4 regions of the Mesorhizobium sp. M1342 genome follow, and region 4 is predicted to be linked to each of the others. Evidence: predicted binding sites of a transcription regulator. Region 4 holds the regulator's gene; each other region holds the start of a gene.
The links. Region 4 encodes PhoB, which activates phosphate uptake and scavenging genes when phosphate is short. Its sites were predicted from a motif close to TGTCATNNANCTGTCAT; they were not measured.

Region 1 (7,271 bases), on a different contig from region 4:
GCCCGGCGCCTGAGAACATGGCGGTTCCGGTATTCAAGTTCATTTCCGATACCAAGATCCTTATCGGTTGAGGCAGGGGATATTTCGATGAGCGAGGGACACTCGACCTATACGCCCAAAACCGGTCTCGGACGCTGGTTCGACGCCCGCATGCCGCTGCCGCGGCTGGTCTATGACAGCTTCGTTGCCTATCCGGTGCCGCGCAACCTCAACTATGCGTGGACCTTTGGCGGCATCCTTTCGATCATGCTGGTGGCGCAGATCCTGACCGGCATCGTGCTGGCCATGCATTACACGGCTGACACCAATCTGGCCTTCGGCTCGGTCGAGAAGATCATGCGCGACGTGAATTCCGGCTGGCTGCTGCGCTACATGCATTCGAACGGCGCCTCGTTCTTCTTCGTCGCCGTCTACATCCACATCTTCCGTGGCCTCTATTACGGCTCCTACAAGGCGCCGCGCGAACTGCTCTGGATCCTCGGCTGCATCATCTATCTCCTGATGATGGCGACCGGTTTCATGGGCTACGTGCTGCCATGGGGCCAGATGAGCTTCTGGGGCGCCACCGTCATCACCGGCTTCTTCAGCGCCATTCCGCTGGTCGGCGACTGGATTCAGCAGCTGCTGCTCGGCGGCTTTGCCGTCGACAACCCGACGCTGAACCGTTTCTTTGCGCTGCACTATCTGTTGCCGTTCATGATTGCCGGCGTCGTCGTTTTGCACATCTGGGCGCTGCATGTCGTGGGCCAGTCGAACCCGACGGGTATCGAGGTCAAGTCGAAGACCGACACTGTCGCCTTCACCCCCTACGCGACCATCAAGGACGCGTTCGGCATGATCGTGTTCCTGTTCTTCTTCGCTTATTTCGTCTTCTACCTGCCGAACTATCTCGGCCATCCCGACAACTACATCGTCGCCAACCCGCTGAAGACGCCGGCCCACATCGTGCCCGAATGGTACTTCCTGCCGTTCTACGCGATCCTGCGCGCCATCACCTTCAATGTCGGGCCGATCAACTCCAAGCTCGGCGGCGTGCTGTGCATGTTCGGCGCCATCGTCATGTTGTTCCTGGTGCCGTGGCTCGACACTTCGAAGGTACGCTCGGCCGTTTACCGGCCCTGGTACAAGCTGTTCTTCTGGCTGTTCGTGGCCGATGCCATCCTGCTTGGCTGGCTGGGCTCGCAGCCGGCCGAAGGCAGCTATGTGTTCATGGCGCAGATGGCGACATTGTTCTACTTCGCCTTCTTCCTGATCGCGCTGCCGGTGCTCGGACTGATCGAGACGCCGCGACGGCTGCCGAACTCGATCACCGAGGCGGTCCTCGAGAAGAACAAGGGCGGCAGCGGACATCCGGCGGGCGCTACGGCGGCGCCGGAAACCAAAGGCTGAGCGGGTAGAGAATCTAAGGGGATTTGGCATGAAAAAGATTCTCACCTCGCTGGCGCTGATCGGCCTCGTGGCCGTCGCCGCTGGGGCCGCGGGCACTCGGGCGATCGCCGCCGAAGAGGCACACAATGTGGCCAATCCGACGCATTTCCCGATGGACGAGCCAAAGGAAATGGACTGGAGTTTCACCGGCCCGTTCGGCACTTACGACAAGGCGCAGCTGCAGCGCGGCCTCAAGGTCTACAAGGAAGTCTGCTCGGCCTGCCATTCGATGAACCTGGTGGCGTTCCGAACGTTGTCGGACCTCGGCTATTCCGATGCGCAGATCAAGACGCTGTCGGCCGAGTACACGATCCATGACGGTCCCAACGATGCCGGCGACATGTTCGACCGTCCAGGCAAGCCGTCCGACCACTTCCCGCCGCCGTTCGCCAACGACGAAGCGGCCGCCGCTTCCAATGGCGGCGCTGCCCCGCCCGACATGTCGCTGCTGGCCAAGGCTCGCGGCGTCGAGCGCGGCTTTCCGCAATTCGTCTTCGACATCTTCACACAATACGATGCCGGCGGTCCCGACTATATCCACTCGCTGCTGACCGGCTACGACCAGACGCCGCCGGCCGGCATGGTGATCCCGGAAGGCACCCACTACAATCCGTACTTCATGTCCGGCGTGTCGCTGAAAATGCCCAAGCCGCTCTCCGACGGCCAGGTGACCTATGATGACGGTGCGCCGCAGACCGTCGACCAGTATTCCCGCGACGTCTCCGCCTTCCTGGCGTGGGCGGCCGAGCCGCATATGGAAGACCGCAAGAAGACCGGTTTTCGCGTTCTGGTGTTCCTGCTTTTGTTCGGCGCGCTGGTCTATCTCACCAAGCGCAAGGTGTGGGAAGGCGTGGCCCACTAGACCACACAATCAAGTGATCGCGAAGGGCGCCGAGGGGCGCCCTTTTGCATTTCCGGAGGCTGGTCATGTCACATGGCCGTCATCGCATCCGGCGATCCTGTGCTGCTCTCATCAAAGGATCGCATTCATGAAAAGATACGCATCGCTCGCGGCAGGCCTGTTGCTGCTCATCCTCGGCTCGGCCGCGCAAGCGGAAGACGCTCAGCCCTTCGTCACCAACAAGGACGTCGACCTGACGATGATCCTGCCGCCGCCGCCGGCAAACGATTCGGCGCAGACCAAGGCCGAACTCGGCGAGGTGCTGACGCTGCAGGTGACGCGCACCCCGGAGATGGTCGCCAGCGCGGTGGCCGATGCCGAGGAGAATGTCTGGCGCTTTGCCGACGTCATGGGGCCGAAATTCAACAAGGAAACGCTGCCGAAATTCAGCGCTTTCTTCGATCGCGTGGTGGCTACCGAAGGGGCTGTCGTCGACCCGGCCAAGGATGTCTGGAAGCGCCGGCGCCCGCATCAGCTCAGCGATCTCGTCAAGCCGGCGGTCAAGCTGTCGAGCTCCGGTTCCTGGCCGTCTGGCCATGCCACCGTAGGCACGATGATGGGCATCATCCTGTCCGACATGGTCCCGGAAAAGCGCGCCGAGATCATGGCGCGTGCGGCCGAATACGCCCACAACCGCGAGGTCGGCGGCATCCACTATGCGTCCGACGTCGAGATGGGCAAGATTTCCGGCAGCGTTATTGCCGCGGTCCTGCTCAACCGGGACGACTTCAAGGCTGAATATGAAGTGGCCAGGGCCGAGCTTCGTTCCGATCTCGGCATGTAATCCTCGTCAGCCGGATTTAGACGGGAAGGGGCGCTTAAGGCGCTCCTTTTTTGTTAACGCTCGTGCTCAAGCGAAAGTTCGGCAATTAGTCCGTTGGCATGGCGGCATCAGGTTGATATTCGACGCATCGAACGGTGGCGAGAAGCTCGTCCCGCCATGGCCTTTGGAATTCGATGATGCGGCTCAGCGACTGTCACAACTTTTCCGATTTCCGGCGGATGGCACAGCAGCGGCTGCCCGGGCCGATCTTCAACTACATCGACGGCGCGGCCGACGATGAGGTCACCTATCGCCGCAACACCGAAAGCTTCGAGACCTGCGACCTTGTTCCCAACGTGCTGCGCGGAGTGAGCGAGGTCGACATGTCGGTGACGGTCATGGGCCAGAAGCTGGCGATGCCGTTCTATTGCTCGCCGACCGCCTTGCAGCGCCTGTTCCACCATCAGGGTGAGCGCGCGGTCGCCAGGGCCGCCGCCAAATACGGCACCATGTTCGGCGTCTCCTCGCTTGGCACCGTCAGCCTCGAGGAGGCGCGCGGCATCAGCAGCAGCCCACAGGTCTACCAGTTCTATTTCCACCGGGACCGAGGTCTTAACCGGGCGATGATGCAGCGCGCAAAGGCGGTCGGCGTCGAGGTGATGATGCTGACCGTCGACAGCATCACCGGGGGAAACCGCGAGCGCGACAAACGCACCGGCTTTGCCATTCCCTTCAAGCTCAATCTCGCCGGAATGGCGCAGTTCGCGCTCAAGCCGGCCTGGGCGATCAATTATTTCACCCATGAGGGGTTCAAGCTGCCGCAGCTCGACGAGCATGTCGACATGGGTGGCGGCACGATGTCGATCAGCCGCTACTTCACCGAGATGCTAGACCCGTCGATGACGTGGGACGACGTGGCCGAGATGGTCAAGCTTTGGTCGGGTCCGTTCTGCCTCAAGGGCGTCATATCGGTGGAGGATGCAAGACGCGCCGTCGACATCGGCTGCAGCGGCATTGTGCTGTCGAACCATGGCGGGCGGCAGCTGGATGGCTCGCGGGCGGCGTTCGATCAGCTTGCCGAGATCGTCGACGCCGTTGGCGACAGGATCGACGTCATCATGGATGGCGGCGTGCAGCGCGGCACCCATGTGCTGAAGGCGCTGTCGCTCGGTGCCAAGGCCGTCGGCGTCGGACGCTACTATCTGTTCCCGCTCGCGGCGGCAGGCCAGCCCGGCGTCGAACGGGCGCTTGAGCAGATGCGGGTCGAGATCGAACGCGGCATGAAGCTGATGGGCTGCAGTTCGATCGAACAATTGTCGCGCAAGAACGTCCGTTTCAGGTAATCTCGACCCATGAAATCCTCCCTCGAAGACACATTGCTCGCCGCGATCCGCACCATTCCGGATTATCCCAAGCCCGGCATCCTGTTTCGCGACATCACCACGCTGCTCGGCAATGCGCGCGCCTTCCGCCGCGCCATCGACGAACTGGTGCATCCCTATGCCGGCCAGAAGATCGACAAGATCGCCGGCATCGAGGCACGTGGATTCATCCTTGGCGGCGCCGTCGCCCATCAGCTCTCGGCCGGTTTCGTGCCGATCCGCAAGAAGGGCAAGCTGCCCTACGAAACGGTGCGCGTCGCCTATAGCCTGGAATATGGGCTGGACGAGATGGAGATGCACAAGGACGGCGTTGCTCCGGGCGAGAAGGTGATCCTTGTCGACGATCTGATCGCCACCGGCGGAACGGCTGAAGCCGCGGTCAAACTTCTGCGCCAGATCGGCGCCGACATCCTCGCTGCCTGTTTTGTCATCGACCTGCCGGACCTCGGCGGCCGCGCCAAGCTCGAAGCCCTCGGTGTGCCGGTCAGAACGCTGATAGGGTTCGAAGGACATTGAGGAGTGCTCTCCCTTCTCCTACAAGAAGGGAGAGGGAAAGTGGCGTTACTCGGCCTTCACCAGAACGGCGCTTTCGAACTCGAGCACCTTGTCGCCGGTGGAATCGAAAGCTTCCGAACGCAGCGCCAGCAGCCGCCAGCCGGGGCGTGAGGCGATTGGGCGGTGCGACAGCGCGGTGCGCGTGAAGGTGATGGTTTGCCCGGCATAGACCGGCTTCAGCCATTTCAGGTTCTTGAAGCCGGGCGAGGGACCGAATTCCGGCACTGGACCGGGACCGCTCCACGCAGCGATCTCGGCGTCCATACGGTTTTCCAGATTGAGTTTCATCCAGGTCGCGGCCGTGTGCCAGCCGGACGCGCAGAGGCCGCCGAGCACACTTTTCTTCGCGGCCTCCTCGTCGATATGGAAGATTTGCGGGTCGTACTTACGGGCGAAGGCCTTGATCGCCTCGGGCTCGAATGAGTGCGAGCCGAGCGTGACGGTGGTGCCGATACGGAAGAACTCGTCCAGTGTCATGCTTGGCTCCCCGCGGCATCGCGCGTGAGGAACATGACGGAGTTCTCGAGCTCGAAGACGCTTTCGCCACGCTGGTTGAACAGTTCGCTGCGCATGGTGACGAAGCCGAGTTGCGGCTTCGATTTCGACAGGCGCTTGGCAATAACCATCAGGGTGCCGGTCAGTTGGTCGCCGGCCAGGACCGGCTTCTTCCATTTGACCTGATCGACTCCGGGCGCGCCCTGGCAGGTCGAGTCCAGCAGGAACGCATCGCACAGCATGCGCATGAACATTGCGCAGGTGTGCCAGCCCGACGCTGCCAGCCCGCCGAGGATGCTGGCCTTACCGGCTTCCTCGTCGAGATGCATCGGCTGCGGGTCGAATTCTCCGGCGAATTCGACGATCTCGGCGGCACTCACGAGCTTCGAGCCGAGGTCGATCGATGCGCCCTCGATGAAGTCCTCATAGGCCCATGTTTTTATCTCTGCAGTCATGGTCTGGAATCCGGCTTGTCGACCCACGATCCCCAGGATCGGGGTTTCCGGATGCAGGCCGGCGTTCGTTTGGTCAAGCGATTTCTACTGCGCCAGCCTGTGGCAGCCGATCGACAGGGCCACTCAGAGCCAGCCGCGGCGGCGGAAGTACCAGAAGGGCAGGATCGCCGACAGCACCATCATGGCGATGGCGAAGGGATAGCCAAGCTCCCATTTCAACTCGGGGATGACGTCGAAATTCATGCCGTAGATCGAGGCGACCAAAGTCGGCGGCAGGAAGATGACGGCGGCGACCGAGAAGATCTTGATGATGGCGTTCTGCTCGATCGAGATCATGCCGAGGGTGGCGTCGAGCAGGAAGGAGATCTTCTGCGACAGGAAGGTGGCGTGGTCGGCGAGCGACAGCACATCGCGCGACAGCGTCTTGATGCGCGCCTTGGTGTCCTTGCTCATCTTGGTGCGGGTCGAGGCATGGGCGAAGAAGCCTGCCAGCCGCTGCAGAGAGATCAGGCTGTCGCGGATCGAAGACGCGATGTCCTCCTTGCGGCCGATGGCTTTCAGCAACTCCTGGAAATCACGGTTGCGCTTGGAAACCTTGGTCGACCGCGCCTCGAATATATCGCGCGAGATCGCCTCGATGTCGCGGCCGGCGCGTTCCAGAATGTCGGCGAGACGGTCGACGATCGCCTCCAGCAAGCCGATCAGGATGGTGTCGCCGCTGGTGCAGCCGGTCGCCACCTTCTCGGCGCGCTGCGGAAAGGTCTTGAAGGCCTTCGGCTCGTGGTAGCGCACCGTGATCAGCCTTGTGCCGGCGAGCACGAAGGTGACCGGCGACATCAAGGGATCGTCGACCTCGGTCTGGGCGGGCAGGGTGGCGGTCATGAAGTAGGCGCCGTCCTCGACATAGAGGCGGCTCGAAATCTCGATCTCCTCCATCTCCTCGCGCGTCGGAATGGCAACGCCGAGCCAGCTCTCGATCGTCGCTTCCTCTTCCTTTGTCGGGTTGAACAGGTCCGCCCAGACGATGGTCTCGCTGTTTGCCAGGAGATCGTCGACGACGCGCAGGCGGTCATTGTCCACGACGAAGGCCTTGATCATCGCCTGATATCCCTTGCTGGGGTCAAAGGGTGCGTTCGGATTGACGCGTCGTGTTGGATTGCACGAGACGGACACTTTCGCCGAAAGCGCCGACCGCGTGCCCCAGCCGATTAGACCCGTGATGTGACAAGGTCAAGGCAGGCCATGCCGCCCGCAAAACAGGTCAACGGCAAGTGCTGTCAACGATGCAGAGA
Region 2 (7,271 bases), on a different contig from region 4:
ACGCATCGATCCGCGCTTTCTCGGCGACCAGCGCGATGCGGAACTGCTGCTGAAAGGCGTGAGGATCACCCGGCAGGTGCTGGCTTCGCCGGCGCTGACGCGCTACCGGCACAAGGAAATGCACATCGCCGGCGAGCCGAGCGATGCCGATCTGATGACCCATATCCGTACCCGCGCCGACACGGTCTATCACCCGGTCGGCTCCTGTCGGATGGGGGTCGACGAGATGGCGGTGGTCGATCCGCAACTCAAGGTGCGCGGGCTTGAAGCCTTGCGTGTCGTGGACGCCTCGGTGATGCCGACACTGATTGGTGGCAACACCAATGCCCCAACCATCATGATCGCCGAAAAGGCCGCCGACATGATCAGGGCTGCCTGATCGGAGCTCCAGGCCGCGGCGCCCATAGCGCGGCGGTCCTTTTGTTATGACGCAATTGCCCAGGGAAAACGTTACGCGCTTTCCCTGGGAAACCGTTCAAACTTCTCCTGGAATTGCTTAAGCCGCCGCCCGTGCCTCGCGGAACGACACCAGCTTGCGGCGGTTTTCGTCCCACAATGCCAATTTGACGCAGCGCAAGCTTTCGAGCAGCGTGACACGGCCGATGTCGCGCAACTCGGGATAATCCCGCAGCACTTCCTGCAACCGGTAGCACGGCACCTTGGCGGAGAGATGATGGACGTGATGGACACCGATGTTCCCGGTGAGCCAGTTCAGCACCGGCGGTAGATCGTAATAGGACGATCCGTGCAGGGCAGCGTGCTGGAATTCCCAGTCGGCATCCTTCGCCCATTCCGTTTCCTCGAACTGGTGCTGGACGTAGAACAGCCAGATGCCGGCCGAACCGGCGAGGATGACGATCGGCAGGTGGACCACCAGGAAAGCGCCTGGGCCGACGAACCAGATGAGGATGGCTGCCGCGACCGCGATGCCAAGATTGGTGGTCATCGACGACACCCAAGGGGTCAGGCCGCCGCGCATCATGCCGACGGGGAGCCTTTGCTCGAAGATGAACAGCCAGATCGGACCGAGCCCGAACATCACCAGCGGGTGGCGATAGAGACGGTAGGCGAGGCGGCCTCGCCACGACATCTGCCGGTATTCTGCAACGGTCAGCGTCCGGATGTCGCCCATGCCGCGTTCGTCAAGATTGCCGGCGCTGGCGTGGTGCGTCGCGTGGGCACGCCGCCAGCAATCGTAGGGCGTCAGCGTCAGGATGCCGAGCGCGCGGCCAATCCAGTCGTCGGCGTAGCGATTGGCGAAGAAGGAGCCGTGGCCGCAGTCGTGCTGGATCATGAAGATGCGCACCAGAAACCCGGCCGCGGGAAGGATGAGGACCAGTCCCCACCAATGGCCATAGGCATAGGCCGCCGAGGACAGTCCCCAGAGTATGGCGAATGGAATGAGGGTGATGGCGAGTTCGACGGCGCTGCGCCGCCTGTCGGGCTTCTTGTAGCGGGCGAGAATCTTCAGCCAGGCGCGCTTGCTGTTGGCCACCGCCTCAGGGGAAATCATGTTCATCAGGAAGCATAGGCGCGGTGCCTCGCCGCCGCAAGGCAACATCACGCAAAATTACTGTGCGTAATTGTCGCGTGGCTTGGCGGTCGAGCCAGCCAACCGCCAGCTCAACCTGCTGATGACGTCGACCGCTATTCGCGATCGAGGATAGGACAGCCGCGCTCGGTGCCAAAAGTCACGCGCACGCGGTCGCCACCCTGTCTGCCGCGGACCGTGATCTCCCGGCGGCCGATGGACTCAATTCTTGCGCGGCGGATGCCCATTCGCTCTGCCTTGTCGAGAGCCCGGTCTTCCGTGCAGCCTCGTTGACGCCGGTCGCGCCGATCGTCGCGACGGGGACCTTCGCAATCGTCGTAGGCGGGGTCGCAATCTTCCATGAGCTTCAGCCGCGGGCCATGTTTGCCCAATTGCAGCTGCAGATTGTCTGCTTGTGCCGGAAAGGCCGCCAAAGTTATGGCGCCGAGGCCGACAAGCGCCATCAGCGATGAGGTAATCGAAACCTTGCGCATTACGTCCTCCATTTGAACCAACCCATCTATCCTTAGATGGTTCGGCTCTCCCCGGCTATTGCCGATAGGAGGTTTGCTGCCAAGATCGATTGTTGCGTTACGGCCGGCGCCAGCCGATGTCACCGCGCTCCGCCCCATCGAGGCGGTCGAGCAGTTCTCTGAGCCGGTCGGGGATGTCGGCTTCGGTGCGGAAGGCCGGCAAGGTGCGCAGAAAGCGGGTCACCGCCTCGGCGCCGAACTGGCGCCTGATCTCGATGGCCAGCCCCTCTGCCTTTTCGCCCATGTTGCGGGTCATCATCTCAAAATCCTGTCTCGGCTTCGAAACTCCTGCAGCAAGAGAATGGTTCCCCCATCATGCCTGTGTGGCAAGCAAAGCCGGCGGTTAAGGTAAAATTTGAATTAAAGTCGAAATGTCTTGCCTGTCATTGTCCCGCCTTGGCCGGCGGCTTCCATAGTCGCTTACCCCTTGATTTTTGGCCGCCAAACATCGATATCGGGCACAAAATCCACATCATTCGAGATTGACGGGAAACGGCGATGAGCGACCAGGCAAAAGACGAACGCGCGCCCGATGAAGTCGAGGCGACCGAGCCCACAGCCGAGCGCACGGAAGGCAGCACCGACGGTGATTATGAAGCCCTTGTGCGGCTGCTGAAGGAAAATGAAGAGCTGAAGGACCGCGCGCTGCGCGTGGCGGCCGAGATGGAAAACCTGCGGCGCCGCACGGCGCGCGATGTGCACGATGCGCGCACCTACGCGGTCGCGAATTTCGCCCGCGACATGTTGTCGGTGTCGGACAATCTGCGCCGCGCGCTGGATGCGATTCCCGCCGAGGCCAAAGCATCGGGTGACGCCGGCTTCAAGGCGCTGATCGAAGGCGTCGACCTCACCGAGCGCGCCATGCTGTCGGCGCTGGAACGGCATGGGGTCAAGAAGCTCGCGCCTGAAGGCGAGAAGTTCGATCCCAATTTCCACCAGGCGATGTTCGAAGTGCCCAATCCGGATGTCCCGGCCAACACCGTGGTCCAGGTCGTGCAGCCGGGCTATTCGATCGGCGACCGCGTGCTGCGCCCGGCCATGGTGGGCGTCGCCAAGGGCGGGCCAAAGTTCGTCGCCGCTGAAGCACCGGTTGAGCCGGGGCCGGTGAACGAACAGGCTGAGAAAGATGCGTGAGGCAGGGGATAGGCAGTAGGCAGTAGGAAACTAGGGCAGTCGTATCAATCGCGCGGCTTCGTGCTATTCATACTGCCTAATCCCTAATCCCTACTGCCTTGGCCTCATGAACCCTATCGCGCTTCTTGACTATGCCGGTGTCGCCGTCTTCGCGGCGACCGGGGCGCTGGCGGCTTCGCGTAAGCAACTCGACATTATCGGCTTCCTGTTCCTGGCCAGCGTCACCGGGATAGGCGGTGGCACGCTTCGCGACGTTATCCTCAACCTGCCGGTTTTCTGGGTCGCCAACTCCGGCTATGTGCTGGTCTGCGCCGCGGTTGCGGTGCTGGTCTTCTTCAGCGCGCATCGTGTCGAATCGCGCTGGAAATGGCTGCTCTGGCTCGACGCCGTCGGGCTCGCCGCTTTTTCGGTGATGGGCGCGGCCAAGGGGCTTGCGATTACCGGTTCGCCGGTCGTCTCCGTCATCACCGGCGTGCTCACCGCCACTTTCGGCGGCATTCTGCGTGATCTCCTCGCCGGCGAGCCATCGGTGCTGCTCAGGCCCGAAATCTACGTTACGGCGGCCCTTGCGGGTGCCGGCCTTTACACGCTTGGCGAACTTGCCGGACTGCCGCCGCTCGCCTCGGACCTCGCCGGTTTTGCGGCGGCGTTCCTCGTGCGCGGTGGTGCGCTCAAATTCGGCTGGTCGTTTCCGTCCTACAAGAGCCGACCCGGCAGGCGGCCGGAAGATATTCCGTGAAGAGAGGGAATAGGGAATGGGGAATAGGGAATAGGGAATGGGGAATAGGGAATAGGGAATAGGGAATAGGGAATAGGGAATAGGGAATAGGGAATAGGGAATAATCAGTAGTCACAGGAGCTTAATCGTGGCGTCATCACTACTGCCTACTGCCTACTGCCTACTGCCTACTCAATCTCACGCCGCGAAGCGCTGGGCTTCGCCGCCATAATAGTTGACGTAGCGTGCGCCGATCTCCTTGACCGGCATCACGACGAACACATCGACCGTCGAGAATTCGCGATCGATGACGCAACCATCGCCGATGCGGGCACCGACGCGCAGATAGCCCTTGACCAAAGGCGGCATCGCGGCGATCGCCGCCTTGGCATTGACGGCCTCGATCGGCATCAGATCCATCGAGCAATAGCGCCCGGACACCGCGCGCACGTCCCAGGCCGAGTTCGTCCGGCAGTGGTGGGCTAGGTAGGTGAGCGCCTCGGCATGCGCCGCCGGCACGGTGCCGTGAAAGGACGCGCAGCCGGTCATCACACCGATTTCGTAATGGTTGATGTAAGCCCAGATGCCTTGCCACAACGCCTCGATGGTGCGCTTCGAGCGGTATTCCGGCAACACGCAGGAGCGGCCGAGTTCAAGGAAGCGCTGGCCGGGGTGGCGGGCGATGAGCTTGGTCAGCTCGAATTCACCTTCGGAATAGAAGCCACCGGCCGTGGCCGCGATTTCTTGCCGCAGCAGCCGATATGTGCCGACGATGCGGCGATGTTCGGGACCGGAAAGCGTGGTGTCCAAAACCAGCAGATGGTCGCAGAGCGGATCGAACCGATCGGCGTCCCGGCGGTCATGGGCCTGGAACAGGTCCTTCCTGGCGCCAAGTTCGTCGTAGAACACCCGGTAGCGCACTTCCTGCGCGGCCGCGATCTCGGCCTCGTTGCGAGCGAGCCGCACTTCAAGATTGCCTATACGGCCCAGCGCAGCGCCCTTTATGACGGAATCGACGTTACGTCCGGCAAGCAAGGCGCTGCTGGCGTTCGGCCGAGTGTCACATTCCGGCATAACTGTATGCACGAGTGATTCTCCTTCGAGCCATCCCTCTTGGCACGGGGATACGGTGTAGGTGCAACAGGATTGTGACAGTACCGTGATACGACGTCATGGGCAATACTTCGTCGGCTGGCGAATACGATCAACCGGCTACGTTTAAGTGATCGCCCGTGCCGAATGGCGGTGGAAAGCTCAGGCCGCGACGACCTGCCCCTCGACGGCATTGACCAGCGCCTCGGGGTCGAGCGGCTTGGTGACAAAGCCGCTGGCGCCATGGGCCAACACCGCATGACGGGTCTTTTCCTGGCTGTCGGCCGACAGCACCATGATCGGCACCGGCCGCACGGCACTTTCTTCCTCATGGCGGCGGATGGCGGCAATCGCGTCCAGCCCGTCCATGACCGGCATGTGGAGATCCATCAAGACCACGTCGAAGCGGTCCTTGTGCGCGGCGCCGGTGACAGCCTCGACGGCGGCCTTGCCGTTGCCGACCACCTTGACGCGATGCCCGGCCTTCAGCAGCGTGGCGCGGGCCAGCATGGCGTTGATGTCATTGTCCTCGGCGATCAGCACCGACAGGCCGCGCTGGCGGTTGCCGATGGCGCGCAGCGTCGGCGCGCCGCGCCTTTCCGGCTGCGGCGGGCCGAGGCTCGGAGCATGGCTGCTCAACAGCACACGCAGAAGTGTTCCGCCACGCACCGGTCTGGCCAGGAAGGTTGCGTAGCCGCTGGCTCGGAACTCGCCAAGCATGCCGCGATCGGTCGGCGCGATCAGCGTGATCGCCTCACAGTCGGAGAAACCGCTTTGGCGCAGGCGCTTGAGCAGCCTTCCGTCGCCTTCTTCCATCGCTGCATCGACCAGGATCGCATCGCAGCCGGCGGCGAAAGGCGCGGCCTGTGCGGCAGTGGTGGCGATGTCGACCGCGCCGCCATTGGCGCGGATGGTGCGGGCGATGGCGTCGGCCTCGACGGCGTTCTTCGACAGGATCACCGCGCGTCTGCCCGAGAGAGCATTCTGGTGGCCCTGCGGCGCTTCGGTGGCCGCTATCGCAGGGATTTCGAAGACGAACTCGGATCCCTGGCCGAGCCGGCTGGATACCGAGATCGTGCCGCCCATGGCGGCCACCAGGCGTCTGGAGATGGCAAGGCCGAGGCCGGCCCCGCCATGTGTGCGTGTCGACGTGCCGTCGGCCTGCTCGAACTCCTCGAAAATGCGCTCCAGGTCGGCATCACGCAGGCCCGGACCGGTATCGGCGATGGTGAAGCATATGCGGTCGCTGGTTTCGGTGCGTGCGCGTGCTATGCTCACCAGCACGCCGCCGCTGTCGGTGAACTTGATGGCGTTGCCGATGAGGTTGAGAAGCACCTGCCTCACCTTGCCCGGATCGGCGGTGATCAATTGCGGCACGTCGGGTTCGACATGGCAACCCAGCCCGATATCCTTGGCGAAAGCCCGCGCTGCCAGCAATTCGATGATGTTGTCGGCGATCTCGCGCACCGACATCGGCTGCGGCTCGGGGTCGAAACGCCCGGCTTCGATCTTGGAATAGTCGAGAAGATCCTCGATCAGGGCAAGCAATGCGCTGGCCGAGGTCGAGACGGCGCCGACATAGGTTTGCTGCTCCGGCGACAGGCTGGTGTCGGCCAGCAACCTGGCCATCCCCATGATGCCGTTCATCGGGGTGCGGATTTCATGGCTGACGGTGGCGAGGAAGCGCGATTTGGCCTGGCTGGCATATTCGGCCCGTTCGCGTGCGGTGATCAGCGAGGATTCGGCGCGTTTGCGGGCGGTGATGTCGCGGGCGATGGCGCGGTGCGAAACCGCGCCGCTGTCCTTGTCGCGCACCGACAGTTCGATCCAGGAGAACCAGCGCTGCCCGCTCGGCGTGCTGATAGAGACATCGGTGGAACTCAGGCACTCATGGTCGGAAAAGGCGGCATCGGGAACCATGCCGACCTCGATGCCCAGTTCTGCCAGGGTCTTGCCGGCAAGGTCGCGCTGGTCGATCTCGACGAGATCGGCGAAGACCTTGTTGGCATAGACGATGTAGCCATCGCGGTCGCGATGGATGACGAGATCGCCAAGCGCGTCGATCAGGCCGCGAAAGCGCTCATCGCTCTCCTGCATCTCCCACATGCGGTCGGCCAGCGTCTCGATCTCGGCGCGGCTGCGGGCAGTGGTTTCGTCAAGAAGGGCAGAGGTGCGATGTTCGCTCCGCCTGGCGCGCAGATGCAGGGCAAGACCGGCAAGACCGGTTGCCAGCAATGCGACGCTAATGAAGATTGGTGCCCCG
Region 3 (7,271 bases), on a different contig from region 4:
GGTCAGCGACATGCATATGGCCATGCCGAAGCTGGCGCGAACCAGCATCACCTTGCGGCCGTAGCGGTCGCCGAGACGTCCCCAGAGCGGCGCCACCAGCGCCGCCGCGAAGAATGTCGCGCCATAGGCGATCCCCGACCACTGCACGATCGCCGCGTGGCCTTCGGCGCCGAGCTGCTCGATATAGAGCGGCAGGAACGGCAAAAGCAGCGTCATGGCGACAAGCGTCGAGAACGAGCCGGCAAAGCACACGAACAGATTGCGCCGCCAGTGGATGTTGTAGGTGCTGTCGGTCGCCGGGGGCGTGCTCTGCTGCATGTCATATGTCCTGTCCCAGCAACTCTTTTCTCGATGGTTGCTGCGGATACCAATTTGGGATACCAAGATGGTTCACGTCATGGACGCAAGCTTGGCCGCTGTCAATGCAACCTCAAATGTGATCGTCGTCAAACGGTCCGAAGCCATAACGACCGGAAACCGGGAGCAAGAATGTCGCAGATGCAGAGCGTCGAGAAACAGCTTCGGCAAATGATCCTGGGCCTCGAGATCGGTCCCGGCGAGAAGCTGACCGAGCGCTGGATCGAGAGCCGCTTCGGCGCGTCGCGAACCCCGGTCAGGGCAGCACTGCTGCGGCTTGAGACCGAGGGCCTGGTCGGCAGGGACGGGCGCGGCTGGACGGTGTCGCCCATCAATCTGGCTGAACTCGAGCAGATCGCCGTCTACAGGGAGGCGGTCGAGGTTGCGGCGCTTCGCCTGACATGCAGCCTGGCGGACCGGAGCGCCGTCGATGTCATCGAGGCGATGCTCGAGTCCTGCGACAACGACACGCCGCGCGAGGAATGGCATCGTGTCGGCATGGATTTCCACATCGAACTGGCGCGTCTGTCCGGCAACGAATTCCTGTTTAGGGCGGTCCGCGATGCCATGACGCGCCTGTCGCGGGCGCGCTGGCTGGAGGTTCGCGACGAAGCGGCTCTTGCCCGCGCCTGGGCTGAACATCGCGCCATTCTGGCGGCCACGCGCCTTGGCGACGCCGATGAAGCCGCGCGCCTGCTCTCGGTCCACATCGTCGGCAGCCGCGACCGGCTGGTGACGTCGCTCGCCAACGATCGGCGCGGTCTTCGCGCCAGAGGCTTTGCCGTCGTTGCTGCTTAAGAGTGAATGAAGGGGCGCAAAGCGGCGTCTGGACGTATGCGCACTTTCGCCTCGCTTCGCAGACGCCGATGGCGTAAGGAGCGGCCATGGAAAACAACCGATTTGAAACACCTGTGACTGTGAAGTCAGTCGCGGCGGGAAGCACTCAGCTCTTGCGCACGGCGCGTGAGGCTTCCGACTACCTCCTCAACAGCTGGCCCGGCAAGCGCAGCCCCAAGCATCGCGCGGCCCTGCAGGCCTGCCATGACGCACTCGCCGGCGACAAGCCGGCGATGAACGCCAGGCGCGCCTTCATCGCGGCAGCACGCGAAGTGGACGTGTTCGTCAGCGACAAGGCGCCGGCCTGACACAAGGCGACATCCGGGGCGGCAATCCGAATTGAGGCGCGGCCCGCATCTGCGGGCCGTTTGCCGTCACTTTGCCGTTTCGGTTTCGGCTTCAGTCTCGTCTTCGGGCTTCGAACGTTCCCTCGCTGCAACCTTGGCTGCCAGCTTCTCGGCCTTCTTGGCCGCCTTCTGGCGGTCGCGTTCCTTGCGTTCCTGATCGTAATTTGGTGGTCGCGCCATATCGGCTCCTTTTCACTGCCTCGCGGCTCTGGTCCTGCCTAGGAGCATTAGCCGTCAAACACAACAGCTGAAGCGATAGTGCGTCGATGATGGCCAGGCTTGCAAGATGCGCGTCGCAATGAAGGGCCAGGCCCATCATTGCGGTGGCGATACCTATCGCCGTCGATTTGCCGATCAGATGCCGCTTCGGTCAATCACCAGATCGGCGGCACCAAAACGGTCCTTTGCCGTCAGTTGCTGGTGCCAGTAGGGATAGAGCAAGGGCGGCCGGCTGACCGCGTCGAGGCGCTCGCGCTCCTCGCCGGAAAGCACCAGGCTTGCCGCCGCGATGTTGTCCCGGAACTGCGTTTCCGTCCTGCCACCGATCACCAAGGAACTGATGGACGGCCGGCCAAGCAGCCAGGCCAGCGCCACCTGCGCTGCCGACACCCCGCGCTGCGCGCCGATCTCCACAAGCACATCGACGATCCGCCACAGCCGGTCCTCGTCGCGGATCGGCGGTTCGGACCAGCCGGCGAGCTGCCGGGCGGTGGGGCTGTCACGGCGGTATTTACCGGACAGCAATCCGCCGGCAAGCGGGCTCCAGACCAGAACGCCCAACCCCTGGTCGACAGAAATCGGCAGCAGTTCGTACTCCGCCTCGCGCGCTTCCAGCGTGTAATGGATCTGCTGCGTAACGAAGCGGGGCTGATGATGGCTGTCGCTGATGCCGAGCGCCTTCATCACCTGCCAGCCGGAATAGTTGGAGCAGCCGACATAGCGGATCTTGCCCTGGGCAACCAGCGTATCGAGCGCGGCGATGGTTTCCTCCAGCGGTGTCACGCCATCCCATTCGTGCAGGAAATAGATGTCGATGACGTCGGTCCTGAGCCGCTTCAGGCTCTTCTCGCATTCGCGGATCAGGTGATGGCGCGACAGGCCTTCATCGTTGGGACCTTTGCCGATCCGCATCCGTGCCTTGGAGGCGATCAGCACGTCGCCCTTGCGCTTGCCGCCGAGCGCTTCGCCGATGATTTCTTCCGACATGCCGTTCGAATAGACATTGGCGGTGTCGATGACATTGATGCCGGCGTCGATGCAGAGATCGATCATCCGGCGCGCCTCGTCGAGGTCGGTCTTGCCGACAGCCGAAAATGCACCGGCGCCGCCGAAAGTCATGGTGCCCATGGTCAGCGTCGATACTTTCAGGCCGGAACGGCCGAGAGTGCGGTATTCCATGTCGGTCCTCGCGATTGCATTGAGAAGGGGTTGGGAAGGGCGCCCGAATGTGGCTGCTATTTGTAGGACAATTTGCGCGGTATGTCTCCATGCCAGGGCGGCGGATCGATCATGCCTCGCGGGTTTTTGCAGTGATGGCGATCAGGTCAGGCTGCAATAAAACCGTCATTGCGGGCCTATATTGAAGTCGGCTCAGGCGTTGCCGTTCCGGGCTGTAAGCCGGGAGTTTGGGGCGCCGATCGACAGAGCTTGCAAGTGGAGCAGCCGATAATGACCGAGCTAAAACAGAATTCTGCGGCCAGGGATTGGCTTGAAGCCGAACTCGCCGACACGCTCGACGAAGACTATGAGCTCGAAATGTCGGAGCCGGCGCTGTCGATGGAGATCGCCAAGATCTACAAGAATTCGCATCCGCCTTCGATCGATCGCATGCAATATTTTCGCGACCTGATCAGCCTGCAGTCCGAATTGATCAAGCTGCAGTCCTGGGTCGCCTACCACAAGAAGAAGCTGGTGGTGATCTTCGAGGGACGCGACTCGGCCGGCAAGGGCGGCGTCATCAAGCGCATCACCCAGCGGCTCAATCCGCGCATCTGCCGTGTCGTGGCACTGCCGGCGCCGACCGAGCGCGAAAAGTCGCAATGGTATTTCCAGCGCTATGTCCCGCATCTGCCGGCCGGCGGCGAGATCGTGCTGTTCGACCGCTCATGGTACAACCGCTCGGGCGTCGAGCGGGTGATGGGCTTTGCCCAGCCCGATCAGGTCGAAGAATTCTTTCACGACGTGCCGGAGTTCGAGCGCATGCTGGTCCGCTCGGGCATTACCGTGGTCAAATACTGGTTCTCGATCACCGACGAGGAACAGCAGATGCGCTTCCTGATGCGCATCCATGATCCGATGAAGCAGTGGAAACTGTCGCCGATGGACCTGCAGTCGCGCGTGCGCTGGGAGCAATACACCAAGGCCAAGGAAGAGACCTTCGCCCGCACCAACATCCCGGAAGCGCCCTGGTTCATCGTCGAGGGCAACGACAAGAAGCGCGCGCGGCTGAACTGCATCGACCATCTGCTCAAGCAATTGCCCTACGAGGAGGTGCCGCACGAGGAGATCACGCTGCCGGAGCGCGTCTTCAACCCCGAATACGAACGCCAAGTGCTGCCGCGCGAGCTTTACGTGCCGGAGAAGTATTGAGATAGACGAAGCTGCAATCTCCCCCTCGAGGGGGGAGATTGGCTCTCCACCTACGCCCGCTTGATGATGACGTGCGTGGCGAGCGGCGTCGCCACCTGCTCGTTGCAGACATAACCGAGCTTGAGCATGTCGAGGCCGGTAAAAAGGTTCTCGCCCGTGCCCAGCAGCACCGGCGCGATCGCCAGATGCATCTCGTCGATCAGTTTTTCCTGCAGATATTGCCGGATGGTGGCGACGCCGCCGCCGACCCGCACGTCCTTGCCGCCAGCGGCAGCCTTAGCCTGTTCAAGAGCTGAATGGATACCGTCAGTGACGAAGTGGAAAGTGGTGCCGCCCTCCATCGTGATCGGTTCCCGCTTGTGATGGGTGAGCACGAAAACCGGCACATGATAGGGCGGGTTGTCGCCCCACCAGCCCTTCCAGCTGTCGTCAGGCCACTCGCCGCGGATCGGTCCGAACATGTTTCGGCCGAGGATCCAGGCGCCGACATTTTCGAAGCTGCGCGCCGCGAACGCCTCGTTGACGTCGGTGGTGCCGCCATCTTGTCCGAGCACCATCTCTCGGAAGGTGCGGGTGTCGACAAACCACTTGTGCAAGGATTCCCCACCGACGCCGAGAGGATTTTGCAGATCCTGATCGGGACCGGCGCCATAGCCGTCGAGCGACAGGGTGAAAGCGTTGACGCGAAGTTTGGACATGCGAGCCTCCTCGATAACCAGTTGTATTTTGCAAGCAGTTGTTTTGTATCAAACTGATTGTGAATTGCAAGCGGTATTTCAAGCGCGAACGAAGCCCAGGCTAGGGGTCAAGCGACCCCCGCTATGGATTCCCCGGCCAGGAGCCGGAAATTGGTAGGGATGTAGAAGCGGATTCGCCGACATTGGTTGCCGCGACCGGTCATCGCCGGAAGAGAAATTACCCCTTCAGCAGTTCCGCCACTTCGGGCGCGAAATAGGTCAAGATGCCGTCGCAGCCGGCGCGCTTGAAGGCGAGCAGCGATTCCAGCATTGCCTTCTCGCCGTCGATCCAGCCATTGGCGCCTGCCGCCTTGATCATCGAATATTCGCCCGACACCTGGTAGGCGAAGGTCGGCATCTGGAACTCGTCTTTCAGCCGTCGGATGATGTCGAGATAGGGCAGGCCGGGCTTGACCATCAGCATGTCGGCGCCCTCGGCAATGTCCTGTTCGGCCTCGCGCACTGCTTCGTCGGAATTGGCGTGGTCGATATAGTAGGTCTTCTTGTCGCCCTTGAGCAGGCCGGCGGTGCCCACAGCCTCGCGATAGGGGCCGTAGAAGGCCGACGCGAATTTGGTCGCGTAGGACATGATCGCGACGTCCTGAAAACCGTTGGCGTCGAGCGCGTCACGGATGGCGCCGATGCGGCCGTCCATCATGTCGGACGGCGCGATGATGTCGGCGCCGGCGGCCGCCTGGATGACGGCAGCGGCGGTTACCTGTTCCACTGTCTCATCGTTGACGATGATGCCGTCGCGCAGGATGCCGTCATGGCCGTGGCTGGTGAACGGGTCGAGCGCTGCGTCGGTGATGATGCCGATCTGCGGCACCGCATCTTTGATCGCACGGGTGGCGCGGTTGATGACATTGTTGGGATCGAGGATGTGCGAGCCGGTCTGGTCGCGCAGCGAGATGTCGACATTGGGGAAGGTGGCGAGTGCCGGAATGCCGAGTTTTGCCGCGCGCTCGGCCTCCTTGACGGCGAGATCGATCGACAGGCGGAAGACGCCGGGCATGGCGGCGATCGGCTCGCGGACACCCTTGCCCTCGACGACGAAGATCGGCCAGATCAGGTCGTCGACCGTGAGCCGGTTCTCCTGCACGAGACGGCGCGACCAGTCGGCCTTGCGCATGCGGCGCAGACGGCGGCTGCCGGTGATCTCGTCGACGCCGCGCGCGCCGGCGGGCTTTGCGGGTGTGAATTTGTTCATCGCCAATACTCTCGTTCAGGCAGGCTTTTACCACGAGCTCCCGCCACTGACCAATGCGGCACGATTGTGCCAGCGACGCGGTCGAGGTCTATTCGGGTTGCCCATTGCCTGACAGAATCTGTGCTGCGCCCCTGATGGCGACACGGAAAGCCTCGTCGAAGCCGACACCGCGCACCTGCCAGATGTAGGTCTTGCCGGCCGCGGCCAGCCGCCAGTTGGCGATCCAGCCCAGTTCCTTGTCGCTCCAGACGAGACTGCCGGAAAGCGCCTGGTCGGCGCCGGTCTTCTTCGCGAGTGTGTCGAGCTTCGTCATCTCGGCATTGCGAAGCGCCCGATCGTCCAATCCGGCCCGCGACAGCTGCGCCGCCGTGGGAAAAGCCACCTGCATGGCCAGCGGTACGGCCGCATTGCCGAACGATTCGCGCATCGGCATGCCACGGTCGTCGTCGGCATCGAGCGTAATGCATTGTTCCGCGCTCGGTCGCCAAAAACACCGCCAGCCGCGGCCGCTCGGCCAGCCACGGCCTGCTGCCGAGCGAAGCCAGTACCGGGTCGATTTCAGCCGGCCCGTACTGGCAGTAGAGATTGTGAGGCCGATCATACGTGCCCTGGTCGTCATGGTTGGCAATGCCTTCCATGCGGTCGCGGTAGTGGAAGCTGGCGACGAAGCTGCCGGCCTTGTCACGCAATACCGTCATTTCAGGTTTCACCGGCAGGCGCTGATCACCGGAAACCCGCACTAGAACCGCGTCGAGACAGCGCTTGAAGCCGGCCTGGCGGTTTTTCTCGTACTTGCCGTTGACGATGGTCTGGGAGCTGTAGAGGTCTTCCAAAGTCCCCGCCATGACCGGGTGAACAGCCAAGCAGATGCTCAGCCCAATTGCCACCGGCGCAAAGCGTGAAAATCGAGTCATAACCAATCGTCCCGTTCGAAGACCCGCCAGAGCTGCGCTGCAATGAACTCTATCCAGTTTTTCAGTATTGCAGCTCGATTTTTAGTACCGGCTCCTGGTCCGGCCCAGAGCTTGCACCGGTGTGCTCGCCATTGACGCACCCATGCGCCACGCTTTAGCACTTCAGTCCCGGCGGCCGGGGGAGGGATTCTTCACGATGGATTTTGGCGGAGGCGACGAGATCCGCTTCGAACATCTGGGCCGGGCCGGCGTCGTCACCTTGACGCGGCCGCAGGCGCTC
Region 4 (7,271 bases):
ACCTGTGTCACCATGGCTGAAATCTCAGGGGTGAGCCGCATGTTCAACGCTGATAGTCGCAGTTTTGCCGGCTGGCCGACACGAACCTGGTCAATGTCTTTCGGCGGCAGCCGTGCATCGACGATCAAGCCCGATGCCGTAGGCAGAATCTCCATGATCTTCTCGCCGGGGGCAATCACGCTGCCCCTGGAATTGTAGGTGGACGATACCACGATGCCCGCCGCCGGCGCCTTGATCGTCGTCCGCCGCAGCACTGCCTCGGATGCCCGCATCTGTTCGTCAATGTCAGCCAGCGAAGAACGTACCTCGTCGAGTTTCGTCAGGGCTTCCTCCACGCGTTGCGTGGTCAGGCGCTCTATCTGCTCCTGGGCTTCGACGATCTGGGTGTTGGCCGATGCAAGATTTGCCTCCAGCGCCCCTGCCTGCCCGACGAGATCGGCCTCGCTACGCAAAAGCTGTGAATATTCAGTGCGATTGGTGAGGCCCTTGTCCAAAAGGCTGGTCTTGATGCCGAGTTCTTTCTTCACGACTTCGGCCTGTTGCTCAATGGCCTGTTTCTGGGCCTGCAATCCGACAACAGACTGGCGATGCATGGCAACCCGTTGCCTGAGGATCGATTGTTCCGATCGAAATCGGGCGAGCCTGGCGTTGAATTCCTTCTGCTGTTCTTGAACCAGGACCTCGAAATTGTTTTGGAACGGTGCCGGCGCAGCCTCTGTGATTGGCGCAAGCCGATCCAACCCGTCGCGTTCCGCCTCCAGCCGCGAGGCGCTGGCCTTCAACGCGATCGACTGTCTCGTCAGCCGGTTGAGTTCGGCTTGCGCGGCTGTTCGATCCAGCAGGATCAGTTCCTGGGCCTGTTGCACCCGATCACCCTCATGGACGAGCAACTCTTGGATGATGCCGCCCTCGGGATGCTGGATGAGGATGTTCCCGCCTGTCGCCGAGATTGTGCCTTGCGTGATGACCGCGCCGGACAACGGTGCACTGACCGCCCAATAGCCAAAGCAACCCATCAATATCGCCATTGCCGCGTATCCGGCGAATGCCACCCGGCGAATGTCGGTGCGTGCTGTGCCTTCCCGGACGAGGCTCTGTGCTGTCATCTTCTACGATCCAAAGCGGACACTATGAGGGGTGCCGCGGTTCGTTGTTGCAAAAGACCCTGTCACCGCCATGCTGCGCTGTGGGGCAAGGCCGATGCCGGCGATTGGCTGCCGCATCACGTCGCCGCTTGGACCGAAGGCTTCGATCACTCCGCTGCGTAGAAGCATCACGCGGTCGCAGGCTGCGGCGACCGAAGGGCGGTGCGTTATCACGATTGTCGTAACGCCCGCCGCTTTCGCGGCGGCAAGCACTTCTTCGAGCGCGGCTTCGCCGCTGCCGTCGAGATGGGTACTGGGCTCATCCAGAACGAGAACATGCGGATTGCCGTAAAAAGCGCGCGCCAGCCCGATCCTTTGGCGTTCGCCGCCCGACAGTGTTCTGTCCGACGAACCTATTCTGGTCTGATAGCCGTCTCGCTGCTCCAGTATCAGCTCATGCGCCCGGGCATTCTTTGCTGCCTCGACGATAGAGGCGTCATTCGCATCGGGTTCAAAGCGGGCGACATTTTCCGCGATCGATCCGGGAAAGAGCTCCACCTCCTGAGCGAGATATCCGATATGCCGGCCAAGCTGCTTCTCGTCCCAGGTTCTGAGATCGGCGCCATCAATCCTGACGCAGCCGCTGGTTGCCTGAATCGCACCGACAAGTAATCTTGCCAGGGTGGACTTGCCGGCTCCGCTCGGACCTATTATCGCCACCGCTTCGCCTGCGCCGATGCGGAAGTTCAGTCTCTTGATGATGGGTTCGGTGCCGGGTGTGGCGTTCGGCGCGACAAAGATGAGGCCCTGCACGACAATTTCGCCGGACGGGTCCGGCAAGGTCAGTTTTTGCGCATGCGCCGGATGGGCGGAAAACGCCTTGTCCAAACGCTTCCACGATCGTCTGGCGTCGACGATCTGCCGCCATGACCCGATCAGTTGGTCGAGCGGCTGCAGCGCACGGGACGACACCAGGGAAGACGCGAAGATCATGCCGGCCGTCATCTTCCCTTGCAGCACGAGCCATGCTCCGACACCCAGTATTGCTAGCTGAAGCATCATGCGTACGGCTCGCGACGTTCCACTGAAAATCGCGTTGGCCATCGACGAACGGTCATGCAGGACTAGCGCCTCCGCCACGTGCCTTCCCCACACTCGCGCGGCGTTTTGGATCATGCCCATGGCGCGCAGCGTCTCTGCATTCCGGGCAAAGGCCTGCTCCGACAGGCTGGCAACAGCCGAGCGTTCCGCCGACAAGGCATCATTCTTGCCGATGGCAAACTGATTTGCCACGACCAGCGCAAGCAACAGACCAGATCCCGCCAGCGTAAGCCAGAACAGCAAAGGATGGATGAGGTACAGCAGGGCGAGGAAGAACGGAGCAAACGGCAGGTCGAACAAGACCGCCGCGCCACGTGACCTGATGAAGGCGCATACCGAGGCAAGGTCGCGCAGTGGAGGCAGGGCTGCTCCCCCGGCGTACTTAGCCTCCAGCGAGACGGCGAATGTCCTCGCGCCCAGTCTGTTGTCGACAATGGCTGCAACGCGCTGCGTGTAAACGGAGCGGACCGCATCGAGGAGACCGAGAAAGGCGAGTGCGAGAACCGCGATAGCAGAGAGGTAAAGAAGCGTCTCGACGCTGGAGGAAGGCAGGACGCGGTCATAGATCTGCAAGAGATAAAGGGGGATCACCAATAGCAGGATGTTGATGAGGAACGAAAAAACACCGACATCGGCGATGGCGCGCCTCAAGACTGCCCGCAGATCAGACCGTGCAATCATTCCCGCGCTCCTAACGGCTCATGGCCCCAACATAAGGGCGTCGCTTAGACCGAATGGTCGCCGGCGATGTCCAAGGGGTGGTGCTGCAGGTCGTCCAGCGTATAGGCGCGGATGTAGTCGATCTTCATCTCCGCTGGCGTAGCCAGATGGTCAGGAGGCTGGCCGGCAATGCCGCCCACCGCGAGATTGGCCAGCATATACATGGGATCGTGCATGTCGGCCGGCGTCGCTGCTTGAGCGACCTTTACACCATCATAGGTCCAGACAAGCTCATCCTTCGTCCAGAGCAGGCCATAGGTGTGGAAACCGTCGGTATCCGCAACGTTCACCGTTGAAGAAACCTTCGTGTGCGCTCCCGTCTCATTGGAATGCGCCGTCATGTAGAGCGTGTTCGGGTCCTGGCCACGCGTTTCGACAACGTCCAGCTCCGGCGGCCACGAGCCGTCCTCCGGAAGCAGCCAGAACGCCGGCCAGGCTCCGGCTGTTTCAGGAGGATCCGCCCGCATTTCGAAATAGCCGTAGGTTTGCGAGAAGGTGTCGTGGGTCGTCAGGATCCCCGAGGTGTATTCGTAGTTGTTGATCAGAGGCTTGATGTCCTCCGGCGCCTGCGCGGCGGTGATGGTGAGGACGCCGTTCTCAACGCTGAACGGATGGACCGAACTCGTCGGGCCATAATTGGCGTCGATATACCACTGCAACTCACCATTGCTGCTCAACGTGCTGCCGTTCGGCGCTCCCCACCAGAAATTGGAATTCCAGGTGCCGTCCTGCCCGTCCCGAAGGCTCAGCGTGTTGAAATCGTCGGAGAAGGACAGCGTCATTGCGGACTTGTCGATCGGAAGTTCGAACTGGGTGGGCTGCAGCTTGTCGATGGTCGTATTCTTGAACACCAGGATCTCGTCGGATCCGAGGTTCAGCATCACGTTCGATTCCACCTGGACCATCTGTGAACGGACGGCATCGAACGAAGTGAAGTCGTAGCCGTCAAGCCGGACCGCATCGGTCGCACCGAAGTCGAAGATAAGATCGCTTCCATTACCTTTGGAGATGGCGAAAGTATCGGCGCCATCGCCGCCGATCAGGACATCATTTCCCTTGCCGCCATCCAGCGTCTGGTGACCCGACCCGCCCTTGATGATGTTGTCCACCGCATTTCCGAACGCAAATCGGTTGGTGCCGGTAACGACGAGGTTCTCGAAATTGTCGGGGAGCTTGTAGCTCATCCATGTGTCGATCGTGTCGATCCCTGCCCCAGGATCCTCGACCACCTTATTGTTGGTGGAATAGAGATGATAGTAGTCGTCGCCGGCGCCACCGTAGATCGTGACAGTGACGCCGGTGTCTCCCCAGAAGGAGTCGTTGCCGGAGGTGCCATGCAGTTCCGGTCCAGACCCGGTGGCCGAGAACCAATGAGTGGAAGCGCCGGTGTAGGCAAGAGGGATGCCCTTGGCATTTAAGACCGTGCTCATCAGAAATCCTTCCCAATGGTGCCCGACCTGGTCAAAGGTCCGGCGACCGCTTCCAAGCAACGCTGCAAAGAACGAGATCGTTCCACAGAATCGTCATTAGATCCGAGATCGCGTTGAGCAATCGACAGACGAGCAATGAATAAAGAGGAGAGGACTCGCAATAATTTGAAGTAATTTATTAAAATTGTATATTTCTGCAGAATACGCGTCATCCGACGAACGTATATCTAAATTAACTCAAAGTCATTCTTGCGTGGCTTTCTGGTCGGAGTCTGCGGGCAAGATGGCGACGTACCAAGTAATTCGCCGTGCTTCCTGCGGCCAGCCGGGCCCCAATAGAGAGTTTGGGAGATCGGGGAACGCCAGAAGCTGCCTGTCGCTTTGGCCCAAATGCAGTCATTCGAAACCTGATGAGGATGACCGCTCCTGGCGTCACGTGCTCGCTCCCCATCCATGAGACGAGTGCAACATTCCACCGGCTGTTGGCGACCGCGTGCTAATCGAGTTTTCCCGATCTATCGGGACGGAACAGCCACCTAGTCTTCCCTGATCGCGTAACCCGCCCCACGGATGGTGCGGATGACATCAGGCATGCGGCCGTTGTTGACCGCCTTGCGCAGCCGGCCGACGTGCACGTCGACAGTGCGTTCGTCGATGTAAATCGTCTCGCCCCAGACATTGTCGAGCAGCTGGCTGCGCGAGAACACGCGGCCGGGGTGGCGCATCATGAATTCGAGCAGGCGGAATTCGGTCGGCCCGAGCCGGATCTCGCTCTTCTTGCGATAGACCCGGTGCGACTCGCGATCGAGCACGATGTCGCCGACCTTCAGCACGCTGGACAGCACTTCCGGCTTGGCCCGGCGCAGCAGCGCCTTGACCCTGGCCATGAACTCCGGCGTCGAGAAGGGCTTGACCAGATAGTCGTCGGCGCCGGTCGACAGGCCGCGCACGCGGTCGCTTTCCTCGCCTCGCGCGGTCAGCATGATGATCGGCAGCCGCTCGGTCTCTGGGCGCATTCGCAGGCGCCGGCAGAGTTCGATGCCGGAAACCGCCGGCACCATCCAGTCGAGCACGAGAAGGTCGGGAACGTTCTCCTGCAGCCGGATTTCGGCCTCGTCGCCGCGCGTCACCACCTCGACCTGGTAACCTTCGGATTCAAGATTGTAGCGGAGCAGCACGCCTAGCGGCTCCTCATCCTCCACCACCATGATGCGTGGTGCGATCATCGGCTGGTCACCCCTGTTATGCCGCTGGCGCGGACATTGCCGTCTCGTCCTGCTTCGGACGATTGGCTGGCAGCTGCGTGCCGGTCAAAACATAGTAGGCATTTTCGGCGATGTTGGTCACGTGGTCGCCGATCCGCTCGAGGTTCTTGGCGCAGAACAACAGGTGCGTGCACGCCGTGATGTTGCGGGGATCTTCCATCATGTAGGTCAGCAGCTCGCGGAACACCGAGGTGTATTTGACGTCGATGCGTTCGTCATTGTTTCTGAGCGTGGCAAGCGCTGCCGGGTCGGCGGCGGCGTACTCGTCGACGACCCCCTGCACCTGGATCAGCACCAGTTGCGCCATCGCGTCGATCGAATGCGAAAGGTCGTGCGGCGTGACACTCAGCCCGACAGTGCCGACGCGCTTGGCGATGTTCTTGGCAAGGTCGCCGATGCGCTCAAGGTCGCCGGCCATGCGGATCGAACCGACCACCGCACGCAGATCGTTGGCCATTGGCTGGCGCTTGGCGATCAGCGTGATGGCGCGATCGTCCAGCTCGCGCTGGCGTGCATCCATGATGGCATCATCGGAAACCACGCGCTGCGCCAGCGCATTGTCCGAATTGAGCAAAGCCCTGGTCGAGCCACTGACCATCGAGCGGGCGAGATCGCCCATGTCGCGGATCAGCTGGCTGATCTGCTCCAGATCCTCATCGAAAGATGCGACGGTATGTTCACCCATGATCTTCGTCCCTCGTATGCCTGAGCTCAGCCGAACCGGCCGGTGATGTAGTCCTGGGTGCGTTTGTCGTCGGGGGTGGTGAACATCTTGTCGGTGGCGCCCTCCTCGACCAGATAGCCTAGATGGAACATCGCGGTGCGCTGCGACACGCGCGCTGCCTGCTGCATCGAATGGGTGACGATGACGATGGTATAGTTCTGACGCAGTTCGTCGATCAGTTCCTCGACGCGAGCGGTGGCGATCGGGTCGAGCGCCGAACACGGTTCGTCCATCAGGATCACCTCGGGTGACACGGCGATGGCGCGTGCAATGCACAGACGCTGCTGCTGGCCACCGGAAAGACCCGTGCCAGGTTCCTGCAAACGGTCCTTGACCTCGTTCCAGATCGCCGCCTTCTTCAGGCTCGACTCTACGATCTGATCCATATCGGCCTTGCGCTTGGCCAATCCGTGGATGCGCGGACCATAGGCAACGTTCTCGTAGATCGATTTGGGGAACGGATTGGGTTTCTGGAACACCATGCCGACGCGCGCCCTGAGTTCGACGACATCGATGTTCTTGTCGTAGATGTCTTCTTCGTCGAGCGTTATCTTGCCGGTTACCCGTGCTGAATCGATGGTGTCGTTCATGCGGTTGAGGCAGCGCAGGAAGGTGGACTTGCCGCAGCCGGAGGGGCCGATCAGCGCCGTCACCTGATTCAGGCGGACGTCGAGATTGACATCGAACAGCGCCTGCTTCTCGCCATAGAACACGCCGACCTTGTCGCCGCGCATTTTGATCACTTCGTTCGACTTCATCTTGTCGCCCACTGCGTTTTCAAGGGACTGTTCGGTCATGATGTTCATACCAAGATGCCTTTTTTTCTACCAGCGCCGCTCGAACCGACGCCGAAGCACGATCGCGGTGATGTTCATGGCCATGAGGAAGACGAGCAGGATGATGATGGCGCCGGACATACGCTCGACGAAGGCGCGTTCGGCCTCGT

Region 1: a site for PhoB is predicted at 2,357-2,373, ahead of NKH06_RS12595 (acid phosphatase). Genes of this name have one in related genera too.
Region 2: a site for PhoB is predicted at 5,054-5,070, ahead of olsB (l-ornithine N(alpha)-acyltransferase). Genes of this name have one in related genera too.
Region 3: a site for PhoB is predicted at 3,092-3,108, ahead of ppk2 (polyphosphate kinase 2). Genes of this name have one in related genera too.

The regions. Positions count from the first base shown of each region.
Region 1 covers NZ_JAMYLI010000010.1:131,297-138,567, forward strand. Annotated here, with positions in the region: gene petA (ubiquinol-cytochrome c reductase iron-sulfur subunit) at 1-71, shown strand, start outside; gene NKH06_RS12585 (cytochrome b) at 88-1,389, shown strand; gene NKH06_RS12590 (cytochrome c1) at 1,418-2,290, shown strand; gene NKH06_RS12595 (acid phosphatase) at 2,418-3,113, shown strand; gene NKH06_RS12600 (alpha-hydroxy acid oxidase) at 3,290-4,435, shown strand; gene NKH06_RS12605 (adenine phosphoribosyltransferase) at 4,445-4,990, shown strand; gene NKH06_RS12610 (MaoC family dehydratase) at 5,036-5,506, opposite strand; gene NKH06_RS12615 (MaoC family dehydratase) at 5,503-5,979, opposite strand; gene corA (magnesium/cobalt transporter CorA) at 6,103-7,077, opposite strand.
Region 2 covers NZ_JAMYLI010000042.1:172-7,442, reverse strand. Annotated here, with positions in the region: gene NKH06_RS29665 (GMC family oxidoreductase) at 1-379, shown strand, start outside; gene NKH06_RS29660 (fatty acid desaturase) at 497-1,519, opposite strand; gene NKH06_RS29655 (hypothetical protein) at 1,648-2,025, opposite strand; gene NKH06_RS29650 (hypothetical protein) at 2,123-2,323, opposite strand; gene grpE (nucleotide exchange factor GrpE) at 2,563-3,198, shown strand; gene NKH06_RS29640 (trimeric intracellular cation channel family protein) at 3,305-3,937, shown strand; gene olsB (l-ornithine N(alpha)-acyltransferase) at 4,115-4,990, opposite strand; gene NKH06_RS29630 (response regulator) at 5,171-7,271, opposite strand, start outside.
Region 3 covers NZ_JAMYLI010000011.1:191,722-198,992, forward strand. Annotated here, with positions in the region: gene NKH06_RS13925 (multidrug efflux MFS transporter) at 1-318, opposite strand, end outside; gene NKH06_RS13930 (GntR family transcriptional regulator) at 490-1,155, shown strand; gene NKH06_RS13935 (DUF982 domain-containing protein) at 1,269-1,502, shown strand; gene NKH06_RS13940 (hypothetical protein) at 1,569-1,721, opposite strand; gene NKH06_RS13945 (aldo/keto reductase) at 1,896-2,939, opposite strand; gene ppk2 (polyphosphate kinase 2) at 3,210-4,130, shown strand; gene NKH06_RS13955 (dihydrofolate reductase family protein) at 4,181-4,828, opposite strand; gene hemB (porphobilinogen synthase) at 5,046-6,077, opposite strand; gene NKH06_RS13965 (hypothetical protein) at 6,166-6,459, opposite strand; partial or broken gene NKH06_RS13970 (DUF8605 domain-containing protein) at 6,656-6,991, opposite strand; gene NKH06_RS13975 (enoyl-CoA hydratase/isomerase family protein) at 7,188-7,271, shown strand, end outside.
Region 4 covers NZ_JAMYLI010000024.1:27,769-35,039, reverse strand. Annotated here, with positions in the region: gene NKH06_RS23340 (HlyD family type I secretion periplasmic adaptor subunit) at 1-1,106, opposite strand, end outside; gene NKH06_RS23335 (type I secretion system permease/ATPase) at 1,110-2,867, opposite strand; gene eglC (endo-1,3-1,4-beta-glycanase EglC) at 2,912-4,336, opposite strand; gene phoB (phosphate regulon transcriptional regulator PhoB) at 4,873-5,562, opposite strand; gene phoU (phosphate signaling complex protein PhoU) at 5,579-6,286, opposite strand; gene pstB (phosphate ABC transporter ATP-binding protein PstB) at 6,313-7,131, opposite strand; gene pstA (phosphate ABC transporter permease PstA) at 7,150-7,271, opposite strand, start outside.